DNA from 3 places in the Undibacterium sp. genome. Region 2 is predicted to be linked to each of the others. Evidence: predicted binding sites of a transcription regulator. Region 2 holds the regulator's gene; each other region holds the start of a gene.
The links. Region 2 encodes sigma-54, which starts transcription at its own class of promoters, with help from an activator protein. Its sites were predicted from a motif close to TGGCANGNAANCTGCTTT; they were not measured.
Positions count from the first base shown of each region.

Region 1: Q8K39_RS22490 (ammonium transporter) is a predicted target of sigma-54. The motif match lies at 1,343-1,360, and genes of this name have one in related genera.
Region 3: Q8K39_RS17615 (transglutaminase family protein) is a predicted target of sigma-54. The motif match lies at 1,638-1,655, and genes of this name have one in related genera.

Region 1 is NZ_JAUXQE010000040.1:58,857-62,141, reverse strand. It holds gene Q8K39_RS22500 (arginyltransferase) at 1-510, opposite strand, end outside; gene aat (leucyl/phenylalanyl-tRNA--protein transferase) at 507-1,223, opposite strand; gene Q8K39_RS22490 (ammonium transporter) at 1,411-2,613, shown strand; gene Q8K39_RS22485 (NUDIX hydrolase) at 2,692-3,261, opposite strand.
Region 2 is NZ_JAUXQE010000018.1:22,374-25,658, forward strand. It holds gene lptA (lipopolysaccharide transport periplasmic protein LptA) at 1-220, shown strand, start outside; gene lptB (LPS export ABC transporter ATP-binding protein) at 222-974, shown strand; gene Q8K39_RS08720 (RNA polymerase factor sigma-54) at 986-2,476, shown strand; gene hpf (ribosome hibernation-promoting factor, HPF/YfiA family) at 2,584-2,931, shown strand.
Region 3 is NZ_JAUXQE010000035.1:94,052-97,336, reverse strand. It holds gene Q8K39_RS17620 (extracellular solute-binding protein) at 1-695, opposite strand, end outside; gene Q8K39_RS17615 (transglutaminase family protein) at 814-1,560, opposite strand; gene Q8K39_RS17610 (di-heme-cytochrome C peroxidase) at 1,885-3,285, shown strand, end outside.

The sequences.
Region 1 (3,285 bases), on a different contig from region 2:
ATCTGTCAGGACATCAATAATGCTGACCATGCGCAAGACATCTTTATCGTCCCTGAATTCAACCAGGCGGGTATTCACCCGGCTTTGCAGCAAGAATTGCGCATACTGGTCGCGGCTGTCATTGTCCATGCCGCCGCCAGAGTGGCGCTCACCCTGATAGCGCTGATATAGCTCATAGTGTTCATGCACATAACTCAAGCTGCTGACGCGTGCATGCAAGTTGCCATGTTTTTTCCAGGCCCGGCGCTGGCTGCGGTTGGTTTCAAATTCATTGACGCGCACGCGTACCGGTGTGCAAGCCTGGCAGTTATCGCAATGCGGTCGGTAAATGAAAATGCCGCTACGACGGAAACCACTCTTCACCAGCTCTGAATAGGCATCGGCATTAATCAGATGTGCAGGCGTTGCCACTTGCGAACGCGCCTGCAAACCTTCCAGATAACTGCAAGGGTAGGGCGCTGTTGCATAAAACTGTATGCTGGCGAAGGGGAGTTCGTTAAGCTGGGTCACGGGCTGATCTTGTTGGCTATGGTCCAATTGCTAATCGCTGGCAAGGCACTGGCATGTTCCACCCAGCGCAAAAATTCGGTTCTGCTGATCGCTTTTGCGCCCAGAGATGCCAAATGTGCCGTCTCTTGCTGGCAGTCTAACATTTTCACCCCATGTTCACGCAAGAAAAATACCAAGTGTGCCAAGGCTATTTTGGATGCATCCGTGACCCTGGCAAACATCGATTCACCATAAAACATGCGGCCTATGCAAACACCATAGGCACCACCCACCAGCTCTCCATCCAGCCATACTTCTGTGGAATGGGCATATCCCAGCTTATGCAAGTCACAATAACCCACGACGATATCTTCAGAAATCCAGGTGCCATGCTCTTCCCCGCGTGGCGCAGCACAGGCGCGCATGACATCTTCAAAGGCAGTATCAAAGCGCACTACCCAGCGCGGGTCTTTGCTGACCTGACGCAGGCGCTTCTTCAGACTGAGCGACAATTTGAAATCCTGCACCTGCAAGACCATGCGCGGGTCGGTAGACCACCACAAGATAGGTTGCCCATCAGAAAACCACGGGAAGATGCCATTCTTGTATGCATATAGCAGACGCTCTGCTGACAAATCAGCGCCTGCTGCCAGCAATCCCGCAGCCCCATCTTTTTCTGTCAGCGCTGTGCTGGGGTGGGGGAAGGGACTGTCAGTTTCCAGCCAGGGAATCACGCAGCCCCCATCATAGCTTGCACCAAAAAAACGCCATTTTTCAGTGCGTCAAACTTATTCATCAAATAATCATTTTTAAAAAATCGCATTAAATCAATCACTTATCACTTGCACTAAATTGGAATGCATTTTGCTTTATTAGTGCATCTTTGATTAAAATTTGCACTTATATTGGGAGACATTTCGCATGAATGCACAAAATAGCAGCGCGGACGCTTTGTTTATCTTGCTGGGCGCAATCATGATACTAGCAATGCATGCCGGTTTTGCGTTTTTAGAATTAGGCACCGTGCGCAAGAAAAACCAGGTCAATGCCCTGGTCAAGATACTGGTTGATTTTGCCGTATCCACTATCGCCTACTTCTTTGTCGGTTATACCATCGCTTACGGCGTACAGTTTTATTCTGGTGCTGAGGTGCTGGTTGCCAAAAATGGCTTTGAAATGGTCAAGTTCTTTTTCTTGCTGACCTTTGCCGCTGCCATTCCCGCCATTATCTCAGGCGGGATTGCCGAGCGGGCAAAATTTCACCCGCAACTGATCGCCACAGCCTTGCTTGTGGGTGTCTTGTATCCCTTCTTTGAAGGCATAGCCTGGAACCAGCGTTTTGGCATACAGGCATGGTTGAAGGCGATGTTCTCTGAAGAGTTTCACGACTTTGCCGGCTCCGTCGTCGTACATGCCTTTGGCGGCTGGGTCGCCTTGCCCGCCGTTTTGCTGCTGGGCGCACGCCGTGGTCGCTATATGAAAAACGGCGCAATTGCAGCCCACCCACCATCCAGCATTCCTTTCCTGGCGCTGGGTGCCTGGATACTTACTGTAGGCTGGTTTGGCTTCAACGTCATGAGCGCACAAACCATGGACAAGATGAATGGCCTGGTCGCCATGAATTCGCTGATGGCCATGGTAGGCGGTACGCTGGTTGCCTTCATCCTCGGCAAGAATGACCCAGGTTTCGTCTACAACGGCCCCCTGGCTGGCCTGGTTGCAGTTTGTGCAGGTTCTGACCTCATGCATCCCTTGGGTGCTTTAGTTACTGGTGGGATAGCAGGTGCCATCTTTGTCTGGATGTTCACCTGGACACAAAACAAATGGAAGGTAGATGATGTACTGGGCGTCTGGCCCCTGCATGGCCTGTGCGGTGCCTGGGGTGGCATAGCAGCGGGTATCTTCGGATTAAAGTCTTTGGGTGGCCTTGGTGGCGTCAGTTTCATGTCGCAATTGCTGGGCACCACCATGGGTGTTGCAATAGCCTTTGTCGGCGGCTATATCATCTACGCCAGCCTGAAAAAACTCATAGGCATACGCCTGGAGCCTGAAGAAGAATTTGATGGAGCAGATTTGGCTATACACAAAATCTCATCGACTGCAGAACGCGAAACCAGTTGGTAATGACGAAAAGAACGACGAAAAAAATGGGCGATTGAAAATGTCGCCCATTTTTTTGATGCAAGCCCAGCCAGTTTCATTTCAATCATGCAGCATGGGCTTGAAAATATCATGCTCATGCATCTTAAAGCGTCCGCCATCCTTGACCTTCGCCAGGTCTTCAAAGAAAAACTTCAGTGTATGGCTTATGGTAGGGAAGGCGATGTCATTCCAGGGGATTTGCTCTTCAGTGAATAATGCCACTTCCAGGCTCTCAACTCCCGCTGCGTAATTCAAATCCAGTAAGGTAGCGCGGTAAAACAAATGCACCTGATGTACATGCGGTACGTTCAATATAGAGAACAGCTCATGCAACTTGATGTTCGCACCAGCTTCTTCTTCAGTCTCACGTTGCGCAGCCTGCGCCGTGGTCTCATAATTTTCCATGAAGCCCGCAGGCAGGGTCCAGAAGCCCAGACGCGGTTCTATTGCGCGCTTGCACAATAATATTTTGGTGACACCATCTTCTTCCCATACGGGAATGGAGCCCACCACCATCTTCGGGTTTTGATAATGGATAGTGCCGCATGCCGGGCAAACAAAACGCTCACGGGTATCATCAACAGGGATTTGCAAGACCACCGGGGACGCGCATTCAGAACAGAATTTCATGGGCAAAAAGAGTCAAAATTGGCG
Region 2 (3,285 bases):
ATACAACCAGAGTACAGAAATCGTCAAATTCATTTCCAAGGCCAAGGTGCGCTATCTGGAAGGCAAAAAAGTCACCCAGGAACAAGAGGGTGAATACTTGTCTTATGATAGCAAGAATGACTTTTTCATCGGCACCAACTCGACCAGTGGCCAGCATGTGGATGGCTCGGGCAGTTTGAAAATCATCCTGCAACCAAAACCAGAAAAGCAGGCTAATTAAGATGACAGCAAAGTCCAGTACCTTGCTCGTCAAGGGATTGCAAAAACGTTATGGTGCACGCCAGGTGGTGCGCGATGTATCCCTGCTCTTGAAAAGCGGCGAAGTAGTTGGTTTGCTGGGTCCGAATGGTGCCGGCAAAACCACCTCCTTCTACATGATCGTAGGCTTGGTACCTTCAGATGCGGGTGACATCACGATTGATGATGTGAATATCTCTCAATTGCCCATCCATGAGCGTGCCGTACTTGGCTTATCTTATTTGCCACAGGAGGCTTCGGTATTCCGCAAGCTGACTGTCGAAGACAATATCCGCGCCGTACTGGAATTGCAAAAAGACAGCGACGGGAAATTTCTTGGCACCAAAAAAATAGAAGAAAGACTGGATGCCCTGCTGGCCGATTTGCAAATTGAAAAAATACGCGAAAGCCAGGCATTATCTCTCTCGGGTGGTGAACGCCGCCGTGTGGAAATTGCCCGCGCACTGGCCACTAATCCACGCTTTGTCTTGCTGGATGAACCTTTTGCCGGTGTTGACCCTATCGCCGTCATAGAGATTCAACGTATAGTGCGCTTTCTCAAGGAGCGAGGCATAGGTGTACTGATTACCGATCATAATGTGCGCGAAACACTGGGCATTTGTGATCACGCCTATATCATAAATCAAGGCGCGGTACTTGCCAGCGGCAAGCCTGACGACATTATCCAAAATGAATCTGTACGTCGCGTTTATCTCGGAGAACACTTCCGGATGTGACGGGAATCATCATGAAACAAAGCCTGCAACTACGTACCTCACAACATCTGGCCTTAACGCCGCAATTGCAGCAATCAATACGATTATTGCAGTTATCCACTTTGGAATTGCATCAGGAGCTGGAGACGCTGCTGACCGATAACCCAATGCTGGAACGCGTGGACGATCCCCTCGATCATGCCGTGCGCCTGCTGGCTGACGGTGCCATCAATACCAGCAGCACTTCTGCCGATGCTGGCATGGAAGCACCAACACAAAGAGAAGAAACCGATAAATCCGCCGAACCTGCGGCGGCTGATGCCGAAACCGTCATCAGCAACGACAGCACTACCTCCAGCGAAGAAGACTGGGGCTTTGATGACGTGCAGCATGGCAGCAAGTCTGGTGATGATGAAGATGGGCGCCCGCAACTGGGTGCCGCCCACATCACTCTGCGTGAACATTTGCTGGAGCAAATGCGCCTGAACTTGCGCGAACCGCGTGACCGCGCTCTGGTCGAATTGATGATCGATGCGCTGGACAGCAATGGCTACCTGACCGAAACCCTGGACGAAATACATGCAAGTCTGCCACTGGAACTTGCCGTCGAGCCAGAAGAACTTGGTTTTGCCCTGAACATGCTGCAAAGCTTTGACCCGGCAGGTGTCGGCGCACGCAGCCCATCTGAATGCCTGGCCCTGCAAATCAGGCGTATGCCCAAAGTGGCTTTTGTCACACGCAGGCTGGCATTGCAAATTGTTGAAACACAACTGAGTTTATTTGCACAAAGAGATTTCACCAAACTCAAGAAAATTCTTGATTGCGACGATGAAGATTTGCGCGATGCACAAACCGTCATCAGGCTTTGCCAGCCCCGGCCAGGCATTGCCTTTGCGGTTGATGAATCAGATTATGTGGTGCCAGATGTGATCGTCAGAAAATCGGACAATGGCTGGCAAGTCATGCTGAATCAGGACGTGATGCCCAGGCTGCGGGTCAGCAGCATGTATGCCAATATCATGAAGCAAAACCGCGGTGAGGCTGGGCTGGGCACACAATTGCAGGAAGCACGCTGGCTGATAAAGAATATGCGGCAACGTTTCGACACTATTTTGCGCGTTGCACAAGCGATAGTTGAAAGACAACGCAATTTTTTCACCCACGGTGCTGTTGCCATGCGCCCCCTTGTTTTGCGCGAAATTGCTGATACACTAGGATTACACGAGAGCACTATCTCACGTGTAACAACTCAAAAATACATGTTGACCCCACATGGCATGTTTGAGTTGAAGTATTTTTTCGGCAGCCATGTCGCGACGGAAACAGGGGGTGAAGCATCTTCCACCGCGATACGTGCACTCATCAAGCAGCTGATAGGAGCAGAAGACCAGAAAAGCCCACTCTCTGATAGCAAAATTGCAGACATGCTGGGTGAACAGGGCATGGTAATTGCCCGACGGACAGTTGCCAAATACCGTGAAGCCCTCAAAATCCCCCCAGTGAGTTTGCGTAAATCTTTGTAAGTAGTCCTTGTAATCACGGTTTGAATTGCTATATATGATTTAGCTCAAAGCAAATAAAGGCCAAGAGCGTATCGTTACAGCAAGTAACATCACTATAGGAGCACAGTATGAATCTCACCATCAGTGGACACCACGTCGAAGTAACTCCTGCAATTCGTGAATATGTACATACCAAACTAGAACGTATCAGGCGGCATTTCGACCAGGTCATTGATATCGCCGTCATCCTGACGGTGGACAAGCTCCGGGAAAAGGATAAACGACACAAAGCCGACATTAACCTGCATATCAGCGGTAAAGATATCCATGTTGAAAGTTTGGCGCATGATCTGTATGCAGCAATTGATGCACTGGTAGACAAACTGGATCGCCAGGTCATCAAGCATAAAGACAAGATCCAGGACCATCAGCACGACGCTATCAAGCACATACCTGATCCGGCATCGGCTTCATAAGACCCCAGTCCTTACCCGAACAGGGTTGCGGACATCCAAAACAAGGACGCTAGAAGGCGTCCTTTTTGTTGGGTGAGTGGTTTGAAATAAATAATATCTTTTAATTATTCCAATCGATTGCTCTGTGACAATCCGTGCACGCATTAACCGTCATTCCAGCATGCTTTTGGCTGGAATCCAGTGGCGTTTAAGGCATGCCATACTTTGATTAAAACAATTACACTTCATGGATACAAGCCGGGTCTCGGCCCGGCAGCCGAAATACTTTCTTTGCGTCGCCAAAGAACGTATTCAAAGAAAGGCGACCCAGGCGTAGCCGCCCCTTCGGGGTGCCCGTTTGTGCAGTACAAAAAA
Region 3 (3,285 bases), on a different contig from region 2:
AATTTGGGATTTTTGTCCATCAAACGGCCATAGTAATAAGTGTTGGCAATACCAACATCACATTGACCTGCGCCCACAGCCTCAAGCATCTTGGTATCGTCAGGGAATACATCTGTTGCCAGATTACTTACCCAGCCTTTGATAATTTGTTCTGTCCTGGGCTCACCATGTTCTTCTATCATCATTGCGGTCAGGGACTGGTTGTACACCTTCTTGGAAGTACGCAGGCACAGGCGCCCCTTCCATTTTGCATCAGCCAGATCTTCATAGCTTGAGAGGTCTTCTGGTTTGACTTTTTGTGTGTTGTAGAAAATCGTACGGGCACGCACCGACAAACCTACCCACATATTTTTAGGATCACGCAAGTGCGCCGGGATGTTGGCATTGAGTATCGGGGAATTAACTGCTTGCAACAAACCCTGATTGGCTGCCTGCCACAAATTACCTGCATCCACAGTAATGAATACGTCGGCAGAAGTATTTGCACCTTCAGCTTTGAGCCGCTCCATCAGCGGCCCTTCCTTGTCGGTGACGAACTTGACATTGACGCCTGTTTGCTTGGTGTAAGCGTCAAACAGGGGTTTGATCAATTGTTCGTTGCGGGCCGAGTAGACAACCACTTCTTCAGACCAGGCAGCTGTGGAGCAGGACAACAAAGCAAGGGATGCAGCAATCACCGATTTCAGATTTTTCACTTGTGGCACCTAATAGCGATAAGAAGACCAAAATTTAACACAAATGAGTATCATTATCAATTCCAACAAGCTTGCACTTGAGTTGATCTGGACAGCATGTATGGTGAGCTGCTTTCTCCTATCCGCGGATATTCGTCACATTTTGATTCATCCATTGCCTGATAAAGCATAAAAACATCCATCGTTTGATCCCGGACAAGTTTGCGCCATGCTTCATATAAAAAGCATCAGGCGTCTCGAATACGCCAAAGTCAGCGTTGATGCCATCTTTTTGTATATAGGTGTCACTTCCCTTCCAGTCAATTTGCGGGTTTTGTAAATCTGGCGTTGCGGCACCATAGCCACAAAACGCTCCCTGCTGACTTGAAAATCTTTGCTGTAATTGGCACAGGTATTTTTTATCGAGGATAAAGCCTTCCAGATTAAGCCAGCGCCCGCCAAACCAGACCTCAACCCAGCTATGGATGATGCTGCGAGGTGCGAGGACATAAGCGAGGCCAGTGATAGCACCCTTTTGCAAAGCCTTGTCTATGGTGAAACCGTGGAAACGGCAAGGTACGTCCAGCGCACGCAACAATGCCATCAATAAAGTACCCTTGGTATTGCACTGCCCTATACCGTCCGCCAGCACTTGAGAGGCAGGCAGATCATCTGCCGTGTTATAGCCAAAGGCTACTTCGTCGCGCACAAAATTATAAACTGCACCTATGCGGCCAAATTCATCCAGGCTACGCCACCCACGCCCGGCAATCAATGCTTGTATGGATGGGTGCTGGTAGTCCAGCAAAGCACTGGGATGCAACAACACATTGGCGCCCTCCAAACCGCCAGCTTGTGCGCCTTTAATCGTACCTTCAATTGTCATATCAGTCATGATTGCTTGCCTTTCAGTGTTAAGGATGAATACAGCATCCATTTAAAACCCCGTAGTCACTACGGGGTCAAGCAGTATTCAAGCAAAGCAATGATGGAAACAATGCGCCTGGCTACTTGCTGGCAATTCTTGGCATATGCCGGTGAGCAGAAACAAACTGGGCTGCTTGAAAAAATTGTTGCTAAATACGCACATCCGCCTCAACGACAACTTCGCCTCACAAAAAAAGACTTATAATATAGACATGATAAAATTACAATCACATCCCTCTCCAATTCACCCGATTTCTCAGGTCTTTCCACTCAGGGAGCAGTCATGAAAATTCCAAAAATAAAGCTCAAAATATGGCATGGCTTCTTGTTGCTGGCTTTGCTGTTCATCATTCCACCTTTGATCATTACCTTGTCGCAGAGATGGGAAGTGTCTGACAGTGATCCTGATCGCGGTGCGATGACTGTCAAGCAGGATGTGTTTGGTGACAATGCAGACAAGATTGTTTATCTGGACCAGAACTGGAAACCCGAGCAGAGCTTGTGGTTCTACACCACGACGCAGGGTTCCAACTTGCTGCCTTATGATTTCTTCCTGGTGCTGGAACAGGACGACAAGCCAGAGTTGTTCCGCAGTGATGAGAACATCAACCGCTATCGCTATCTGCCGCAGAAAAAAACCTCCAGCAACCCAGATGCCTTGCCCGTGGGCTTTGTCAAAGACAATTATCTGAGCAAGGATTACATGGGTTTTACCTGTGCAGCTTGCCATACTGCGCAAGTCAATTTCAAGGGTACGGGCATGCGTATTGATGGTGGGCCGGCCAGTGCGGACATGGCGGGTTTCCTGAAAGGCCTGACCCAGGCGATGGTGGCTGTCCGGGACAAGCCGGATGTACAAAAACGTTTTGTCCAGGCTGTTTTGAGGTTGGGTGCATATAGCAGTGAAGCGGATGTGATTGCCGATATCAAGACTTACACCCTGCGCCTGACCAGCTATAACATCATCAATCACAGCCCTGTCGATTATGGCTATGCCAGGCTGGATGCCTTTGGCCGTATATATAACCGCACGCTGGAACATTTGCTGAATCGCCAGCAGATAGAAGAAGTGCTGGGCAAGGTGCTGACTGAAGAAGAAGTGCGGACGGCACTGGCGGGTATAGGGCCAGAAATCAGTTCTGCCGACCGCGACAAGATCGTAGAAAGAGTGGCGACTTCGGCCAAGAACATCGTCAAACTCAGGCAGGAATTATTCATCAAGGCAGATGCACCTGTCAGTTACCCATTCTTGTGGGATATCGCGCAGCATGACTATGTGCAGTGGAATGGTCTGGGTGGCAATGGTGGACTGGGGCCGCTGGGGCGCAATACGGGCGAAGTGATAGGTGTGTTTGGCTCTCTGGACTGGCATGAAGGCAAGCGCTTCTCTATTACTTCATTGATTTCTGGCCAGGGCTGGACCAAGAAGGTGGTTGAATATGACAGCTCCATCAATACCCAGAACTTGCGCCGCATAGAAAACCAGTTGACTGAATTGCAGTCACCTAAATGGCCGCAAGAGATTTTGGGCAAGCTGGACCAGACCCGCATCAAGCGTGGTGAAAAACTGTTTGCCAATTATTGCGTCAGTTGCCATGCAGAGATAGACCGCAGTTCGCCACAACGGCGCGTGGTGGCGCATATGTCCAAGCTGGAAGAAGTGGGCACCGATCCCACCATGGCC